Regions from separate parts of the Marinobacter sp. UBA3604 genome, predicted to be linked through region 4. Evidence: predicted binding sites of a transcription regulator. Region 4 holds the regulator's gene; each other region holds the start of a gene.

Region 1 (4,949 bases), on a different contig from region 4:
GTGATGGAGGAGTTCAACTCTTCCGTCACAGAGGTCTGCTCCTCAGAAGCCGTTGCGATCTGGGAGGTCATCTGGCTGATCGACGTTATGGCATCAGCAATACGGTTAAGGGACTCCATGGCATCCTGGGCTTTCTCCATGCTCACATTCGAGACCGCTGTTGATGCCTTCATGACGTCCACAGCCTGGGTTGCACCGCTTTGCAGGCGCTCAATCATGTTGTTGATCTCTTCCGTGCTGTCCTGGGTGCGGCGGGCCAGATTGCGCACTTCGTCAGCAACAACCGCAAAGCCACGACCCGCGTCCCCTGCCCTTGCGGCCTCGATCGCCGCGTTCAGTGCCAGCAGGTTGGTCTGTTCAGCAATCCCCTGAATTACCTCGAGAACCGAGGTAATGTCGGTAACGTCCTTGCCGAGTTTATCGATGACTTCCGCAGCGGCGTTAATCTCTTTTGACAATTTCTGGACTGCATCCCGGGAAGCGGCAACGGTTTCAAGGGAAGCGCGGCTGTCTGCATCGGCGGTGTTGGACGCATCCGCGGTCTGTTGGGCATTCTGTGCAATTTCCCCGGCAGCGGCAGACATCTCATTGATGGCCGTGGCCACCATATCAATCTCGGCCTGCTGTTTTTCAACGCTGTCTCGGCTGGTGCTGGCAGTATCCCGCAGGGAGGACACGTTTTCGCCAAGCTCGGCGGTGCCTTGCTGGACGTCCCGGACCACATTCTGGATATTCTCAACAAAGCTGTTGAACTCCGCCGCGAGCTTGCCGAACTCGTCGTTGGCGCTATCGTCCAGGCGCTTGGTGAGGTCCGCCTCGCCACTGGCGATTGATGCCATGGCGGCATTAAGCTTGCGAACGGGAGCCATCAGCACGCGGATACCAAAACGCAGGATCACCAGGGACACCAACAAGCCAATTACTGCGATGATCAGCCCGGTTACGCGAGCGGCATGGACCGGCGCATTGATTTTGTCCTCATTGATAAAAGTGCCGAGATACCACTCAACACCACGGGCACCTTTGATGCGATGGAAACCGGCAGTCCAACTGGCATCTCCGGTGTCATATTCGTGAATTTCACCGCTGAGCCGAGGAGATTCTCCCAAAAGACTGCTGATCTTCTTGCCAACCAGTTTCTGGTCCGGGTGAAACAACACGGTGCCGTCGTCACTGATCAGGGCGGCATAGCCGGTGTTGGCCAGCGTAATCGTGGAGAGCGTCTGTTCTATGGTCTTCAGGGCAATATCACCACCGACAACACCCTGGTAAGCCCCACGTTTGACCGGTGCCAGCGTGGAAATGATGGTGCCTCCAGTGCCCGCGTCCACGTAGGGTTCGGTGAACGACGCTGAGCCCTTTTGTTTCGCCTGTTTGAACCAGGGCCGCGTGCGTGGGTCGAAATCCGCAGGCAGCGTGGCTTCTGAGGCATCGTCCTTCATCAGCATATAGCCATCATCACGGCCAACATAGACGTCAATGAACCCGCCACCGGTTGTCGCAGCGGCCAGGATAACCCTCGCCTCGGCATCGGTTTCCACCGACTCCAGTGCTTTTGCCGTTGCTTCGGTCATGGCAAGACGGGTGTTGAGCCAATCCGCAATGCTGGACGTACTCTGAGCCACGGTGTCTTCAATCAGTGCATCAACATAAGTATCCGTAGTCTCCTGTAACCGGAGGTTGCCGCTGAGCGTAAACGCCCCCATAACAAGTAAAAGCAAAATACCAAAGGCGACGAGCAACTTCTGGCCGAAACTCAGGTTCATTTTCCGGGTCCTTTTCGAGACAGTCTATTCGGGGGGTCAGTCAAACAGCCTATCGGCTGTCTTTCATTCATAAACTGGTTTTCGGCGTGTGCTGCAAAGTCTTTAACTTTATGTGATAAGAAGTCTTAAGCTTTAGGTGATAAGAAGTCTTTAGCGCTCTCTGATAAAATACCGAAGCAATCGACAATTCTTGCCGTCATTTCCACACCCAACGGGAGCTGCCGTATATGGCCCACGAAGAACTGCACCTCAACCTTCGTAACCTGACCAGTGATGATTACCCACAGCTCCAGCGACTGATGGACAGGGTCTACGACGATATTGGCGGTGCCTGGCCAGAGGACACGATCGAAGCTCTGGTGCAACAGTTTCCGGATGGTCAGATCTGTATCGAAGAGTCCGGTGACCTGGTGGCCGTAGCCCTCACGGTGTGCGTCAAGTATGAGCGATTCAGCAATCCGCACACCTACGACGACCTGATCCTGCGCAATGAAAAAATCTGGCACAACGCCAAAGGCGACTCGCTTTACGGCCTCGATGTGTTTATCCACCCGGATTATCGCGGCTACCGCCTTGGCCGGCGGCTTTATGAAGCTCGCAAAGAACTCTGCCGATCCATGAACCTGCGCGCCATCCTGGCGGGTGGCCGCATCCCTGGATATCACAAGTATTCAGACCAGCACTCCCCGGAAGAATACATCCAGCGTGTGGATCGCAAGGACATCTACGACCCGATCCTCAGCTTTCAGCTGTCCAACGACTTCCAGGTCACCCGGCTGATGCACAAGTACCTGCCGGAAGACGAGAAATCCCTGGGCTACGCCACTCTGCTGGAATGGCGGAACATCCTCTATACCCCGCCGTCGCCGGTGCTTAACGTCAAGAAGACTCAAGTGCGCCTGGGTGCCGTTCAGTGGCAGATGCGTGAATTTACCTCTGTGGAGGAAGTGCTGGAACAGGTGGAGTACTTCGTGGATGCGCTCTCGGATTACAAGAGCGATTTCGCCCTGTTTCCAGAGTTTTTCAACGCACCGCTGATGGGCCTGACGGACCAAGTGGACCAGACACGGGCCATTCGCTTTCTGGCAGGCTTTACCGAGCAATTCCGCAATCAGATGTCGGAAATGGCGGTCAGTTACAACATCAACATCATTACCGGCTCGATGCCCCTGCTCGAAAATGATCGGGTCTACAACGTGTCCTATTTGTGCCACCGCGACGGCCGCGTCGACGAGCAGCGCAAGATCCATATCACGCCCCACGAACGCCGTGACTGGGTCATCGAAGGCGGTGAGAAGTTCCAGGTGTTCGACACCGACGCCGGCCGCGTGGCCATCATGATCTGTTACGACATCGAGTTCCCGGAACTGGGGCGCCTGGCGGCCATCGAAGAGGTGGATATTATTATGGTGCCCTTCTGGACGGACACCAAGAACGGATACCTTCGGGTGCGGCACTGTGCGCAGGCACGGGCGATTGAAAACGAGTGCTATGTCGTGATCACCGGTAGTGTGGGTAACCTTCCCAAGGTTGAGAACCTGGACGTGCAGTACGCCCAGTCTTCCGTATTCTCACCGTCGGACTTTGCGTTCCCCCACGATGCGGTGATGGCGGAAACCACACCGAATACGGAAATGATCATGTTTTCAGATATGGATCTGGAAAAGCTGAAGCTGGTGCGCAACGAAGGCTCGGTGACGAACCTGAAAGACCGGCGCACGGATATTTACGAGCTCAACACGCTACAAACGGGCCAAAATGATAAAAACAGTTGATGAACCGCCTGAGAGCTCTATCGTATGACACTGAACACGTTGCCAAACCAACAGAGTGTGGCTATTGTTTAACCATATACTTTCAGGAACACGCCCTCGGGGTGTCGTCCGGACCCCCTCGGGGTGCAAAAGAGATCACTTTTAGATGAACGAAGCACTACCGGATCTTGTCGCACATTTTCACATCAAGCGTGGCCTCTTTCGCCGGGAGCGTGTGCAGGCCGCCCTGTTCGAGCTCGATCACTTCGGATGTGTGATGAAGACGGACAAGATATTTAACCCCGGTGATACGGTTATCCTGGATCTCGTGATGGAAATGCCGTTTGACGACATCAGGGCGGATGGAATTACCGGCCTGGTAACGGAACGCAGGAAACACTGTAGCAATTTCTTCTATTCCGTTGATTTCGTAGAACTCAATGACAACTCCTCGTCTGCCCTGAGCGAAAAACTCAAGCGCATTCGTGAGGTGGTGCTCAAGAAGCAGACGCTAAAATCCAGACGTTCCTCAGGGCCCGCCTCCAGCATTCGGCAACTGGCCTGAACTCACCAACGCCCCACATCAACTTGCACTTCAAGGAGAAAGTCCTCATGGCGAAGAAAGCCAACAAGCAAAGCGTTGATAAAGTCGTCAAGAAAGTGAACAAAGAGTTCGATAAAACGTCATCACAGATCGAAAAGCTGATCAACGACGCCCTCAAGCAGTTCGACAGCCTGCAAAACCAGATTCAGGAACCCGTCCGCAAACTGCTGAAGGAAGTGGATGAGCTTCGTGATCGTGAAATGAAACGTTTCAACGAAGAATTTGAACGTCGCTTGGGTGAATTCCACGATTTGCAAAACAATATCCTGGACCGCCTTGGTATTGCCAGCAAGGAAGCCAGCGAAGAGGCGAAGAAGGTCGCAGGCCAGGCCGCCAAGAAGGCCGGCCCTGCTGCCAAAGGCAAGTCAGCTCCGAAAAAATCCACCGCCAGTAAGACAGCGGCCAAAAAACCGACCGCCAAGAAGCCCGCCACACCAAAAGCGGCAACTGCAAAGAAAGCCGCCAAACCCAAGGCGAGCACCGCCGCCAAAAGTCCGGCCGCAGCCACTAAAGCCGCTCCCAAGAAAGCCGCCACGGCCGCGCGGAAGCCAGCGGCAAAGCCGGCTGCAGCAACACGCGCTCCAAAGCCGAAGGACAAGAGCGACCTGACCCAGGTTAAAGGTATTGGGCCGGCCACCGCCCGCAAAATGAAGGAAGCCGGTATCACCTCGGTTGACCAGATCGCCAATCCGTCTGACGCGGACAAAGAAAAGCTTCAGGCATTTTCAAGCGTGAAAGGCTTTAACACCTTCAGCGACGAAGCCAAGAAAGTTATTTAATGCAACAATCCGAACAGCCTGTTTTACGGGACATTGTCCTGATTGG
Region 2 (4,949 bases), on a different contig from region 4:
CTCCATGCAATAAGATTGCGTCTGTGGCCTGCCCTTTATGGGCAGGCTTTTTTGGTTGTAAGAAATTGTTAAAGAAACTGTCTTTTTACTGTCTGAAATCTGTCACCTAACCCACCGACACTGTTCTCTCGAAAACCAATAACCCACCCGAGAGAGAGCAGGACCATGGCAAAGCATGACCTGGATCCCAACTACCTGGATCCCAATTACGAGCCCGTCGTCAACCATTCAAGCAACACGCCCTTTCATCAGGTCCTCGCGGCCCGTATGCAGCGCCGTACCGTTATGAAAGGTTCCGTTGGCGCCGCGTTGGCCAGCGTTATGGGGTTGGGCCTGGCTGGCTGTGGCAGTGATGACGACGATGACAACGGTTCCTCCACAGGGGGAAGTTCCGCCAATACGGATCTTGGTTTCAAAGCGGTTGCTGTATCCACCGCCAATGAAGTGGTTGTTCCCGAGGGCTACTCATCCGTGGCTTTTCTTCCCTGGGGCACCCCGATCACCGGATCCTATCCCGAGTATAAAGCGGATGGCACCAACACCGGTGCCGATCAGGAACAGCAGATGGGCATGCATCATGATGGTGTTCATTTCTTCCCGATTGACCAGAAGGCCGGTGGTAACAGCTCAACGGAAGGCCTGTTGGTGATGAATCATGAGTACATCAATCAGTCTGCACTCCATGCCAATGGCCCGACCAACGCCGGTGATAATGGTGGCGTGCGCCCCGCCGATGAGGTTCGCAAGGAAATTGCCGCTCACGGTGTGTCTGTTGTCCACATCAAGCGTGACACCAACGGTACCTGGGACGTCGTCTTCGGCAGCCCATTCAATCGTCGCATTACGGGCAACACCGAGATGGACATTCGTGGCCCGGTGCGTGGTTACAGCAAGCTGGTCACAACCTACAGTCCCGACGCGACCGAAACTCGCGGCACCCTGAACAACTGTGCGATGGGCCCAACGCCCTGGGGCACCTACCTGGCCGCGGAAGAGAATTGGCACGGTTACTTTATGAACGCGAACGCGGATCGCCCGCGCGAGCAGGTTCGACACGGCGTTGACGATACCTCAAGGTATGACTGGGAACTGGCGGATAGCGGCGCAGATCAGTATGTACGCTTTAACGTCACGCCGACCGGGGCGACTGCGACCGACGACTATCGCAACGAAGCCAACACCTATGGCTTCATGGTTGAGATTGATCCGTTTACGCCGGAAAGCAAACCCCAGAAACGCACTGCGTTGGGACGCTTTGGTCACGAGGGCGTCATCTTTGCGCCGGCGAAGGAAGGTGAGCCGGTGGTGTGTTACTCCGGTGACGATTCCCGTTTCGAGTACATCTACAAGTTTGTGTCGTCTCAGCCCTACTACGCCGCGACGGCCGGTGGCTACCTGTTGGATGAGGGTACCCTGTACGTTGCCCGCTTCAACGAGGATGGCTCTGGTGACTGGCTGGCGCTGGATCTGGACGACGCGGATTTCGCCAGCAAAGTTGCTGCGGCTGAAGGCGGCATGGTCGGCGATATCCAGTTCGACGGTTTTGAGAACCAGGCTGATGTTCTGCTGAATACCCGCCTCGCAGCCGATATTGCCGGTGCTACGACGATGGACCGCCCGGAGTGGGGTGCCGTTGATCCCAACTCTGGCGAGGTCTATTTCACCCTGACAAACAACTCGAACCGGGGCCAGCCAGGGTTCGACGACGTCAACGCCGCCAACCCGAACTCTCCCAATGCCACCGGCCACATCATTCGCTGGACTGAAGAAGGTAGCGATCACACGGCTACCAGCTTTGACTGGGACATCTTTGTCTTCGCCGGCGAGCAGGGTACGGAAACTGTTGTCGATGGTGAGGCCGTCGTCTCCCTGAACGATGATAATATTTTCAACAGCCCGGATGGCCTCTGGTTTGACTACAATGGCCGGCTGTGGATCCAGACCGATGGCTCTGACGCTGACCCGTACTTCAACAACATGATGCTGGCCGCCAATCCGGAGACACGCGAAATCAAGCGCTTCTTCGTCGGGCCCCAAGGTTGTGAAGTAACTGGCGTTGTCAGCACACCGGACGTTAAGACCATGTTCGTGAACATCCAGCACCCGGATGGTAACTGGCCGAACGCGGCCGAGTCCCGTCCCCGCGACGCCACTGTTATCGTAACCAAGGACGATGGCGGTGTGATCGGCGCCTGATCGCCTGATAGAGGCGCCACGGGCGCACACCGACAAGAGCCAGCCGTAACGCCGGATTCTTCCAACAGGACGTCTCCGGCGTTACGGCTTTTTTGTTTCAGTTTTTCATCGATCTGCCGTAAAACCAGTATTGGTCAACTAAAGTAGCAGTTATAAGTAAAGGTCAATTCTTTACTCTCACGAGTAATCGTCAAAAAAGATGCATTCACTAATAATGAAAATAAAGAGGTGGATATGGGTTTGCTCAGTCGGCCTGTTCTGGTTGTGGGGGTGTCAGTCGCCGTTGTCGTCGCCTTTGGGGCTTTCCTGGTGGCGCCGTTGATAGGGTTGGATAGCGCGTCGCTGGTGGCGGGCGTGGTTATTGGCCTGGCCGTCGCCACCGCGTATCTGGTGTTACGCGTTCTGGAACCGGTTGAACGTTCCATCAAGCAGCTCAACGCCGGTAAGCTGCCAGCGGATAGTCCGCTGGGCAAACAGTGTGCAAGCCTCCTTGCGGACGCCAAAGCAGGGCGGGCACTGGTGGAAACCCTGTCCGGCAGTGCCGATAAAAGTGCCATTTCTGCGGCCCAGGTGTCCCACGCGGCCGACCAACTAAAAAACCGCCTGGATCGACAGGTCAGTGAAACTGCACAGATGGCGGAGTACGCGGGTCAGATTACCGAGAGTGTGCGTGAATCCGCCCAGCAGGCCACCGATGCTGCGACCATGGCTCTGCAGAACCGTCAGGTGAGCGTTGAGGGCCGTGATGCGCTGACCTCTGCCATCAATAGCGTGCGAGCCGTGCACGAGCAGTCCAGCGAGAACCTCAGATTAATTCAGGAACTGAACGAGAAATCCAACAAGATCCAGGGTGTCACCACCACCATTCAGGGCATCGCGGAACAAACCAACCTGCTGGCCTTGAACGCGGCAATTGAAGCCGCTCGTGCCGGCGACCAGGGGCGGGGCTTTGCGGTGGTTGCCGACGAGGTCAGGCAATTGGCCGGGCGAACCGCGCAGGCAACTGGTGAGGTGGCCGAAACGCTGCAGGAAATACGTTCCGATACCTCCCTGATTGTTTCGCGGATCGAGGACCTGGCCAAGAGCGTTGAATCCGGCCTGGAGTCAGTTGAAAGCGTTGGCGAGCGCCTTGATCAGATTCGTGATCAGTCTGACCGTGTGCAGCAGCAGGTGGCGCGCATTGCCGAGATTGACCAGAACAACGAGCAGAGCCTGCAGCAGGTATCGTCGGCCATTGAAACGGTTCGGGATCAGATTACCGAGAGCGATACCAGCGTTGCGTCGCTTGCCCAGCAGGCAGCGACACTGATGGAACTGGCGGAAGAGGCCAACGCGGCATTTGCGTTGAACAGCGATGAAAGCTATCACCGCTTCTTCTACGACCAGGCCCGGCAGGGTGCGGACCGGATTGGAAAGCTCTTTGAAAAAGCGGTTCGCGATGGGCAACTGGCAGAAAGCGCCCTGTTTGATAAGCAAAGAAACCCCATTCCCAAGACCGATCCACAGAAGTATTCCAGCAGCTTTGATCGGTTCACCGATCAGCAACTGCCCACCGTTCAGGAAGCGGTGAAAGGGGCCCACCCGTCGATGGTCTTCGCGATTGCCGCCGCGCCGGATGGCTATGTGCCGACCCACAACCGTGATTTCGCCCATGCGCCAACGGGCGACCCGAAAGTGGATCTGGTAAAGAGTCGCAGCAAACGGCTGTTTAACGACCGCACCGGTGCCCGGTGTGGCAGCCATACCCAGAATATGCTGCTACAGACCTACCGCCGGGATACCGGAGAGGTTATGCATGACCTGTCAGTGCCGATCTACGTGAATGGCAAGCACTGGGGTGGCTTCCGCCTGGGTTACAAACCGGACAACCGCTAAGTTCTGGCGGTTTCCGGCTCCTGTTGCTGTGATACACTGCGGGTGTGGAGCCAGAGGAGAGTGACTTGTCCGAGCACGAATACATCCCCGCCAATGCAGACCCCATAGCACGACGTGAAGAGCCAGGCCGCAACCTGGCGGTGCTGGTTTATATCCTGCAGGCGCTGTCGTTCTTTGTCGGTGGCATTACCGGCCTGGTGGGTGTGATCATCAATTACGTCAAGCTCGATGACGTAAAGAGCACCTGGATAGAGCCTCATTTCCGTTGGCAGATACGAACCTTCTGGATCGGGCTGTTGTGGACGGTGATTGGCATCGTGACGACGCCACTGATCATTGGCTGGTTTGTGTTGCTGGGCATCTCCATCTGGATCATCTACCGCATTGTGAAAGGCGCCCTGGCGTTGAACGACGGGAAGCCACCGGAACCTCACTGATCCTCGGTCACTTCCCTTAACCGGGTGGCGCTGATGGCGCCGGCCAGCCCCATGGCGCCCAGCGTCAGTATCACCGCCACGTCGGATATCATCGATACCAGCGCTGTCAGCCCGCCCGTTGCCAGTAACAGCACCCCAATAACGGTATTGCTCACGGAGGTATAGTCGGTGCGTTTGTTGCCGCCTGCCATATCCACCAGATACGTTTTACGTCCCAGTCGAACCCCGGCATGCGCAATGCTCAGCACGAAGAACCCGGCGGGATAGAACCAGACGCTGGCGGTTGCTTCGCCCGCAAACAAAGCGGTCAGGCCCACCGCCACGCAGGCGCCACTGGCGACAATGGCACCGCGAATCATTACCCGCCGGCTGGACTCGTCCGCCATCCAACCCCACACACTGGCGCTGATGGAACTGGCGAGGCTGCTCGCCAGCAGAAAG
Region 3 (4,949 bases), on a different contig from region 4:
TGAAGTCCAGCGCAGACTGCTCCAGGTTGGCGCCCTCGAAGGGGTCGATCTGCTGAACGTGGGTTTCAGCCCGCTTCAACCAGCCGTCCTCATCCATTGTCAGTATGACCGCAGCGATCTCCAGCAGGGCGTCCTTCTCAGGATTGAAGCCGCCGGTTTCCACATCCACCACAACCGGCAGGAAACCACGGAAGCGGCGGGACATGGGATGCGGTTCTTTATGTTCTTCAGTCACTTAAACTCCTGGAGTCTCTGGCCAGGGTTGCCGGCCTGGTACACAAATGATTGATAAGGAACGATTAACAGGGAACGGTTGGTCGGCTGATGTTCAGACAAGCCGCCATCTCAGGCTTTCGCCGGCCTTCAAAGGCACGATGGTACCGTCAGCCAGGGGCAGTTCGTCGGGCATCTCCCAGGATTCTTTCACTAGCGTGATGGTATCGCTGTTTCTGGGCAGGCCATAGAAATCGGCGCCATTAAAGCTGGCAAAGGCCTCCAGTTTGTCCAGCACACCCAGGTCTTCGAAAATCTCCGCATACAGGGGCATGGCGCTGAACGCTGAATAGCAGCCGGCGCAGCCACAGGCGGTTTCTTTCTTGTCTTTCGAGTGCGGCGCAGAATCCGTTCCCAGGAAGAAGCGGCGGTCTCCGCTGACCACTGCATCCCTTAACGCCTGTTGGTGCCGGTTGCGTTTGAGGATGGGCAGACAATACAGGTGAGGGCGAATGCCGCCGACCAGCATGTGGTTGCGGTTGTACATCAGATGTTGCGGCGTGATGGTGGCACCCAGATTGTCACCGTCATGGTCACGCACGAATTCGGCTGAATCGGCGGTGGTGATGTGCTCCAGAACCACCCGCAAATCCGGAAACGCCTCCATGGTCGGCGCCAGTACGCGCTTGAGGAAGATCTTTTCCCGGTCGAAGATGTCGATCTCTGCGTCGGTGACTTCGCCGTGGACCAGCAACAGCATGCCGCAGTCACTCATGGCCTCCAGTACCGGATAAATGTTGCGGATGTCGGTCACACCGGATGCGGAGTTGGTGGTGGCGCCAGCCGGGTACAGTTTGGCGGCAATCACGCCCGCAGCCTTGGCATCCCTGATTTGCGCAGGCGTAGTGGTTTCTGTGAGGTACAGCGTCATCAGCGGGTCGAACCCGGTGTCGCCGGCTGCGGCCAGTATCCTGCTACGGTAAGCCATGGCCTGTTCGGCTTCCGTCACCGGTGGCGCCAGGTTTGGCATGATGATGGCGCGGCCAAAGCAACGGGCGGTGGCGGGTACGACGTCCTTGAGAATGTCGCCGTCCCGCACGTGGAGGTGCCAGTCGTCAGGACGGGTGATGATCAGTTGTTCGGTCATTTACGGTTCCGGGATCTGCTGGGGCCCGTCAAACGTGAACCCCTGAAAGAAAAAATCTGGCGAAATTATATCAGAAGCCGACAGCGATTGTTTTGGCGGGCGTCCTAAAGAAAGACTGACTTCGGCCGTTACGAGGGTAGTGAATCTTTTCTGACGGATGGATGGTATGGCACGAATTTCCGCCTTCCTGCGTGGTGCAGTGGTTTCCAGTGCGATTGGTGCACTGACGGCAGGCTCTGTTGCGGTGCAGGCCGCCACCTTTGGCGCGGGTATCGAGAACAGCCAGTGGTACCTGTCGGAGTCCGTATTCGAGTGTACTTTAGTGCATCAGGTTCCGGGCTACGGCCGTGCCGTATTCCGCCACAAGGCGGGTGAGTCGCTGTCCTTCTTTCTGGAGTCGGAAACGCCGCTCATGCGTCCTGGTCAGGCTCAGTTGGTGATGGAAGCGCCGTCATGGCGCCCGGGAACCGCCCCCCGTCCCCTTGGTCGGGTTAACGTGGACGACAGTCGTCGGCCGCTGATGCTCGAGTCACGCCTCGCCATGGTGCTTGTCCAGAGCCTGCTGGAGGGGATGGACCCAACGGTTACGCGTGAGTCCTGGTACGACGGCAGCCTGGTTCGGGTGAAAGTGTCCAACATTAACTTTGCGGGCCAGTTCTCTGGTTATCGAAGCTGCACCGCCGGCCTGTTGCCGGTCAACTACGATCAGATCAAGCGGTCCCGCATTTCCTTTGCGTCAGGCAGCACCAGCCTGTCTGAAGCTGACCGTCGGTTTCTCGACAACATTGTGATGTACATCCAGGCAGATTCCACGGTGGAAAGGGTGTTCGTGGATGGGCATACCGACAGCAGCGGTAGCCGTATCGACAATCGCGCGTTGTCCGAAGAGCGGGCCAATGCGGTGGCGGATTACCTGATCGGGCAGGGCATTGATGCTGATCTCGTGACCACCAGGGCCCATGCGGACCAATACCCGGTATCACGCCGCGCGGCAGACAACCGGCGCACCACAATTCGCCTTCAGCGGGAAGGCGAACGGCCGGACCTGCAGCAAGCCAATGGCTACGAGGCCGCAACGCCAAATACCTGACATTGCGCGCGGCAATCTCAGTGGATGGCGTTGAGCACCTCAAGGTGAGCGTTGACACTCTCGGCCAGCGCCCTCAAATGATAGCCACCCTCCAGGGTTGAGACAATACGGTCGTTGGCATGGTCGCTGGCCACGCTGGTGATCATTTCCGTCAACCAGCGGTAATCCTCTACTTCCAGGTTCAGCTCCGCCATCGGGTCCAGTCGGTGGCCGTCAAAGCCGGCGGAGACTAGCACCAGTTGCGGGCGGAAGTCCTGCAGCCGTTTCAGCCACGCTGCTTCCACGATCTTCCGGTACTCGTCTGCCGGAGTGCCTGCCTGGATGGGCGTATTGATGATGTTTTCCGCCTGGCGATGCACGTGGGAATGTGGGTAGAACGGATGCTGGAAACTGGAACACATCAGGATGCGTTCATCACCGCCCACGATATCCACCGTGCCGTTGCCCTGGTGTACGTCAAAATCAATAATCGCTACCCGCTCCAACTGGTGAAAGTTCAACGCCCGCATGGCGGCCAGCGCGATGTTGTTGTAGAAGCAGAAGCCCATGGATTTACTGCGTTCGGCATGGTGCCCGGGTGGCCTGGCGCACACAAACGCGTTGGTGAGCTGGCTGCTGAGCACCATATCGACCGCTTCAATGCTGGCGCCAGCGGCAAGTCGGGCGGCTCTCAGGGTGTCCGGCATCATGGCGGTATCGGGGTCGGTATACACCCGTCCCCTGGTGGGCTGCATCAGATCAAGTTGGTTCAGATAGCGTTCGGGGTGCACGGTCTGCAACTGGTCCCGGGTGGCTTCGTCAGGTCGCACCCAGTCGAGATCTTGCCCCAGGCCGGTGTCGGCCAGGTAACTGGTGATGGCTGCCAGTCGCTCGGGGCACTCAGGGTGCTCCGCCCCCATATTGTGTTTCATGCAGTCGTCGTGAGAGAAGAATCCCGTTGTCATACTGGTCCCGAACACTCTGGTTGTGCTTGTATTTTGTCCGATATTATCAGGGATAGACCGGGCTTTCTGCGTTTCTTTGGTCTTATGGCGGAGATAGCCGTTTTACATCGTCAGGCAAGCGCCTAAGATAAGGTGTACACACGCCCGGTCGACTCGAATCAAGGAGTGAAACTTGAGCACCCGTTATCTGGAAAGCCTTTTCAACCCGTCTTCTATTGTGGTGATCGGCGCCTCGGAACGGGCAGACAACCTCGGTGGCATGGTTCTGCGGAACCTACTCGGTGGTGGTTATCCCGGCCAGTTGATGGTGGTTAACCAGAACGATTACGACAACGTCCACGGCGTACCCTGCGTCAAGAAAGTATCCCGCATGGGGTTCAGCCCCGATCTGGCGATTATCTGTACCCCTCCGGATACCGTGCCGAAGATGATCAAGCGACTGGGCGAGGCAGGCGTCCGCACGGCTATTGTGATGACCGGCGGCATGTCCAGGAGCCACAGTAAAACCGGTCAGCCATTAATGTATTCGGTTCGCGATGCTGCGCGGGAGACCGGCATACGCGTGCTTGGCCCCAATACTATTGGGCTGATGGTGCCAGCCCGCAGCCTGAACGCCACCTACGCCCACATGGGCGCCATTCCCGGCAAGGTGGCGTTCGTGGGCCAGTCCGGCACCATCGCCAGTTCGGTAATCGACTGGGCGTTCGCCCGGGGTGTGGGTTTCTCATACTTCCTGACACTGGGCGATGGGATGGATATCGATCACGACGACCTGATTGATTATCTGGCCCAGGACAGCCAGACCCGAGCAATATTGCTGCACATTGAGAATATTCCCAATCCACGCCGCTTCATGTCCGCCGTACGTGTGGCTTCCCGCACCAAGCCGGTGATTGCCGTGAAAAGCGGCCGTGTGCCGGAATCGGAATGGTTCCCCCACGAGCTGCCCGCCGGGCTGACCCAGAGTGACCCCATATACGATGCTATGTTGCAGCGTGCCGGTGTGCTGCGAGTGGATGGGTTGGGGCAGATGTTTGATGCGCTGGAAACGCTGACACGAATGCGTCCCCTGCGGCGGGAAACACTGGCCATTATGGCCAACGGCGTTGGCCCTGGGGTACTGGCGGTAGACCGGTTGGCGTATCTGGGTGGTGAACTGGCAAAGTTGTCGGGCAAGTCGATCGATTCACTGGCGGAACTGCTGCCACCGTACTGGACCCGAAAGAATCCTATCGACCTCGGTTACGCCGCCTCACCGGAGCTCTACGCCAAAGCAATCAAGATTCTTGCCAAAGACCCGGAAGTGGCCAACGTTCTCGTGATGTACGCGCCCAGCCTGACCGAGGACAGCCTGCGGATTGCCGATGCGGTGGTTCAGGCTACCAAGGGCACGCGCTTGAACGTCTTCACCTGCTGGTTGGGGCAAAGTACGGTGCTGGATGCCCGCGATGAGTTTTATCGGGCGGGCTTACCGTCGTTCTTCAACCCTGAGAAGGCCGTTATGGCGTTCATGCAGCACGTGCGACACCAGCGCGTGCAACGGTTGCTGACCGAA
Region 4 (4,949 bases):
ACGCCAGTACCGTAGTGGCAACACACCTCAACCAGATCCTCCAGAAACACGCCCACGAACTGCTTGGCCATGAGGAAGTCCAGAAGTGGCTGGAACAGCTCGAGAAAGTATCTCCAAAGCTGGCGGAAGAACTGGTACCCACCACCATTTCCATCAGCCTGCTGCTGAAGGTGCTGCAGAACCTGCTGAAAGAGGAAGTGCCGATCCGTGACATGCGCTCTATTGCCGAAGCGATCGTGAACGTTCATCCGAAGAGCCAGGACCCGAAGCTGCTGACCACGGTTGCCCGCCAGTCACTGCGCCGGATGATTGTCCAGAGTATCTGTGGCAACGACACAGAGATCCCGGTGATCACTCTGGATCCAGACTTGGAACAGTTATTGCTGAAGTCCATGCAGCAGAGTCAACAATCCGGCGGTCAGGAAGACATCGGGCTGGTGCTGGAGCCAAATATGGTTGAGAAGCTTCAGAGGTCGCTCCAGGACAGCGTTCAGCGCCAGGAGATGTTGGGCAAGCCGGCGATTCTATTGGTTTCAGGGCCCTTGCGCCCGGTACTGGCGAAGTTTGCCAGCTACGGAGTAGAGCGTCTGCATGTACTGTCGTACCAGGAAATTCCGGATAACAAACAGATCACTATTGTCGCATCCGTCGGTCAGTAAAGGCCGCGGCTGGAAAGGCGGAAGGCGCTGGAAAGCGCTGACCGGGGAGGAAGCATCATTATGAAAGTTAAGCGGTTTTTTGCCCAAAGCATGGCAGAGGCACTGCGTCAGGTGCGGGATCAGATGGGTCCCGATGCCGTAATCCTTTCCAATCGTCGTGTGGATGGTGGCGTCGAAATTGTGACAGCGCTCGATTATGACGAAAATATGGCGCGCCAACGCCTCGGTGACGCTGCGCGGGAAGCCACCAATGGCTCACGGCTAGCCGAAATGCAGGCGGAACAGCATCGCCGCCTGGAGGACGAACTCGGCCGCTCTCGCGATCGTATTCGGGAAGTGCGGGAAAAGCGCGCGACCTATGGTAATGCGGTTGCGGTTGCGGGTGGGGACTTCGGTCACGCTGGCTTGTCGAAAGAATCGCTGGCCGACGATGACATGGTGGTTGAAGAGCCTACCGCTGCCAGCGCTGCCTATTCCGGAGAACTGGCGCAAATGCGTGCGGAGATCAGTTCCCTTCGTGACCTGGTCAGTGCCCGGAATGGCGGTGAACCCGAACAAACAGCGGTGAACGCAGTACAGCAGAGGCTGTCTGAGAGGTTGCAGGAGTTTGGTCTCGGGCTGGAGCTCGCCAACTCTCTGTCCCGGCGCCACCGCGCAGGCCGGCTTGAGGATGGCTGGAAGCAGTCTCTGAAAATGCTGGCCGCCGGTGTGAAGACCGCGCGTACTGAATGGGCGGATGAGGGCGGTGTCTACGCCCTGGTGGGCCCAACCGGGTCCGGCAAGACGACGACCATCGGCAAGCTGGCCGCGCACTATGTGCTGCGCCACGGTGCCGACTCTCTGGCGCTGGTCACCACCGATCGCTATCGGGTCGCGGCCCATGAGCAACTATTTGTATTCGGGCGCATACTGAACGTTCCAGTTCGGGTTGTGGACGAAACCCATTCCCTGGACGACATACTGGACGAACTGTCGGACCGGCACCTGGTGTTGATTGATACCGCTGGCCTGACCAGCACCGACAAGGGCTACGAGGAGCAGCTTATGGAGCTGGCTCGCAGTCACCATCGGATTCGAACCCATCTGGTGGTTTCGGCAACCAGTCAGCCGCGCATCATGAAATCCGTTTGGCATTGCTATAAGATGGCAAATCTTACGGGTTGTGTGATGACCAAAATCGATGAAGCACTGACCCTGGGTGAATCGCTGGGATTCGTCATGGAAACGGGATTGCCGGTGGCGTATTACACCGACGGGCAGAAAATCCCGGAAGACCTGCACCACGCTGAGTCCATTCCGCTGGTGCGGTTGGCCGTGGAGAGGCTGAAGAAACTCCAGCAGCAACAGGCAGTCGCTGTTTAAAAACAACACAGCCTGCGGTTAAACGCGGCAAGAGATCAGAGTCAGTATGAGCAAACCACATCCGGTACAGGTGATTGCCGTTTCCGGCGGGAAAGGGGGCGTTGGCAAGAGCAACGTATCAGTGAACCTTGGCATCGCCCTAGCACAAATGGGACGGCGGGTGGTGCTGCTCGATGCCGACCTGGGCCTTGCCAACATTGACGTTCTGCTTGGCATTACCGCCAATCGTAATATCCAGGACGTCATCGCCGGGGAATGTGACCTTCGGGATGTGTTGGTCAACGGCCCCGGTGGCATCAAAATCGTGCCCGCGTCCTCAGGTACCCAACGCATGACCCAGCTTTCCAATCTGGAGCACGCTGGCCTGATCAACGCGTTCAGCGAACTGGGTGACCAGATCGATGTGCTGATCGTTGATACCGCTGCGGGTATTTCCGAATCGGTGGTCAGTTTCCTCCGAGCCTCACAGGAACTATTACTGGTTGTCTGTGATGAACCTACCTCTATCACCGATGCCTACGCCCTTATAAAGCTTATGAACCGGGATTACGGCACCAACCGCTTCCGTATACTGGCCAATCAGGTCAGGAATGAGCAGGAAGGTCGCCATCTGTTTGAAAAACTGACCCGGGTTACCGAGCGCTTTCTTGATGTGGCACTACAATATGTGGGTATGGTGCCGTATGACGAGGCCGTAAAAAAAGCGGTACAGCGCCAGCGTGCCGTGCTGGACGCCTATCCGCGGGCAAAAGCATCGTTGGCGATCAAGAGCCTCGCGGAGAAAGTGGATAGCTGGCCGCTGCCATCATCGCCCCGGGGACATCTGGAATTCTTTGTGGAGCGGCTCGTCGAAGTCTGATTTTGATCCTGTCACTGAATAGCCGGATACATGACATTGGCGAAAGAACTTGGAACCTACAACCGGACGGGTACACGAGGACCTTCCCAGCTCGTTGAGGAGCAGGCCCCGCTGGTCAAAAAAATAGCGCTTCACCTCATGGCGCGGCTGCCGGCATCTGTCCAACTGGATGACCTTATGCAGGCAGGCATGATTGGCTTGTTGGAAGCTGCACAGCGATACAGTTCCGACAAGGGGGCTACCTTTGAGACATACGCCGGGATCCGGATTCGCGGAGCCATGGTAGATGAAATTCGCAAAGGTGACTGGGTACCCCGATCCGTCCACAGGAACTCCCGCCGCATTGCCAAAGCCATCAAGGCTGTCGAGGACCGCCTGGGTCGGGAAGCTCAAGACTCGGAAGTAGCCGAGGAGCTGGGGCTGGACCTCGACGAATACTATTCCTCCCTGAGCGATGCTAACAGTGGCCGACTTTTTAGCCTGGATGAGCTCAATGAATCCGGCGAGCTGCCGATAGAAGAAACAGAGGACAGTGATAACCCGTTGGATGGCTTGGCGTCCGACAACTTCCGGAAGAGCCTGGCAGCTGCGATTGGTGACCTGCCCGAGCGAGAAAAGCTGGTGCTCAGCCTTTACTATCAGGAAGAATTGAACCTGAAGGAAATTGGTGCTGTGTTGGGTGTCAGTGAAAGCCGGGTCAGCCAGATTCACAGCCAGGCCGCGCTCCGTCTGCGGGGGCGTCTTACTGGTTGGCAGAGCTGAACAGGCCGCCAGTCCCATTGAACGGCGTTACCAGGCATTCTTTACTGTAGCCTTTTGGTAACCGGTGCTTTACAACCGGCTCAAAGGCCACACAATAAGCGGTTAAACTACCGGCCTGCTAGACTGTGAGCCGGAAGCCAAAAACGAATTCCGGGCGTTTTTAACTGGAGGTCCCATTGGACAAGAACATGAAAATCCTGATTGTGGATGACTTCTCCACAATGCGACGGATCATTAAGAACCTGCTTCGCGATCTCGGTTTTACAAACACTGACGAAGCAGACGACGGCAATACAGCACTGCCTATGCTCAGGAGCGGCAAATACGATTTTCTGGTAACCGACTGGAATATGCCAGGGATGTCCGGACTCGATCTGCTCAAGGAAGTCCGTGCCGATGACAGCCTGAAAACCCTGCCTGTGCTCATGGTGACCGCCGAGGCGAAGCGCGACCAGATTGTCGCTGCTGCGCAGGCCGGTGTGAACGGCTACGTGGTCAAGCCCTTCACGGCAGCCGTACTCAAGGAGAAGATTGAGAAGATCTTCGAACGCATCCAGTAATTCAGAGGTCGGACGGCTCCCATGAGCAATAGAAAAAAAGACCCACAGGGGCTCGACCCGGAGGTCACGGAGAAACTCCGCAGCCAGGCGGCCGAGTTGGTTGAACAGGTCAACGCCGGGGACTATGGCCGCGCGATGACGCTGATCAATGAATTGAGCGAGGTGAGGGACCAGAGCCTGTATCGGGAAGTCGGCCGCTTGACCCGCAGCCTCCACGAGGCGATCCGCAATTTCCAGATCGATCCCCGTAACGCCGAACAGTCAGAAGCTCTGTCGAAGATGACCGATGCGTCGGATCGCCTTGAGTACGTGGTTCAGATGACCGGTAAAGCGGCCAATCGGACCATGGATCTGGTTGAGGAGGCTATGCCCAAGGCCAGCGCCCTCCGCGACGAGGCCGCCGAGCTGAGAGACCAGTGGCAGAAACTGCGTCGCCGCGAGATGGCGCCGGCTGAATTTCGTGAGCTCTATGCCCGTATCGACACGTTTTTCGTGACCCTGAATACCGATGCCGGGGCGATGTACGACAACTTGTCGGAAATTCTTCTGGCCCAGGATTTCCAGGACCTCACTGGGCAGGTGATCCAAAAGGTCACCACTCTGGTTAAAGAGGTGGAAGAGCATCTGTTGAGCCTGGTAGTGATGGCGAGTCATGTGGACCAGATGACCGGCACCGTGCATGAACTGGAAGAGCGGGAAAAGATATCGGCGGAACAGGGTGTTGGTCCACAGATCAAGGCCGAAGAA

What was found. The regulator FliA, encoded in region 4, starts transcription of late flagellar genes. The targets are predictions, from matches to a motif close to CTAAAGTTTNNNNNNNNNNNGCCGNTAA.
Region 1: a site for FliA is predicted at 1,845-1,872, ahead of B2590_RS18640 (methyl-accepting chemotaxis protein). Genes of this name have one in related genera too.
Region 2: a site for FliA is predicted at 2,292-2,319, ahead of B2590_RS14075 (methyl-accepting chemotaxis protein). Genes of this name have one in related genera too.
Region 3: a site for FliA is predicted at 1,465-1,492, ahead of B2590_RS10885 (flagellar protein MotY). Genes of this name have one in related genera too.

What each region holds. Positions count from the first base shown of each region.
Region 1 covers NZ_DFMB01000063.1:55,608-60,556, reverse strand. Annotated here, with positions in the region: gene B2590_RS18640 (methyl-accepting chemotaxis protein) at 1-1,766, opposite strand, end outside; gene B2590_RS18635 (bifunctional GNAT family N-acetyltransferase/carbon-nitrogen hydrolase family protein) at 1,994-3,541, shown strand; gene B2590_RS18630 (hypothetical protein) at 3,687-4,085, shown strand; gene B2590_RS18625 (helix-hairpin-helix domain-containing protein) at 4,133-4,903, shown strand; gene selD (selenide, water dikinase SelD) at 4,903-4,949, shown strand, end outside.
Region 2 covers NZ_DFMB01000046.1:17,242-22,190, reverse strand. Annotated here, with positions in the region: gene B2590_RS14085 (hypothetical protein) at 1-13, shown strand, start outside; gene B2590_RS14080 (PhoX family protein) at 166-2,196, shown strand; gene B2590_RS14075 (methyl-accepting chemotaxis protein) at 2,431-4,071, shown strand; gene B2590_RS14070 (DUF4870 family protein) at 4,137-4,508, shown strand; gene B2590_RS14065 (MFS transporter) at 4,502-4,949, opposite strand, start outside.
Region 3 covers NZ_DFMB01000037.1:38,264-43,212, forward strand. Annotated here, with positions in the region: gene rnt (ribonuclease T) at 1-205, opposite strand, end outside; gene pyrC (dihydroorotase) at 329-1,360, opposite strand; gene B2590_RS10885 (flagellar protein MotY) at 1,527-2,450, shown strand; gene B2590_RS10890 (histone deacetylase family protein) at 2,468-3,394, opposite strand; gene B2590_RS10895 (GNAT family N-acetyltransferase) at 3,567-4,949, shown strand, end outside.
Region 4 covers NZ_DFMB01000017.1:32,075-37,023, reverse strand. Annotated here, with positions in the region: gene flhA (flagellar biosynthesis protein FlhA) at 1-659, shown strand, start outside; gene flhF (flagellar biosynthesis protein FlhF) at 720-2,021, shown strand; gene B2590_RS05160 (MinD/ParA family protein) at 2,068-2,880, shown strand; gene B2590_RS05155 (RNA polymerase sigma factor FliA) at 2,911-3,642, shown strand; gene cheY (chemotaxis response regulator CheY) at 3,819-4,202, shown strand; gene B2590_RS05145 (protein phosphatase CheZ) at 4,224-4,949, shown strand, end outside.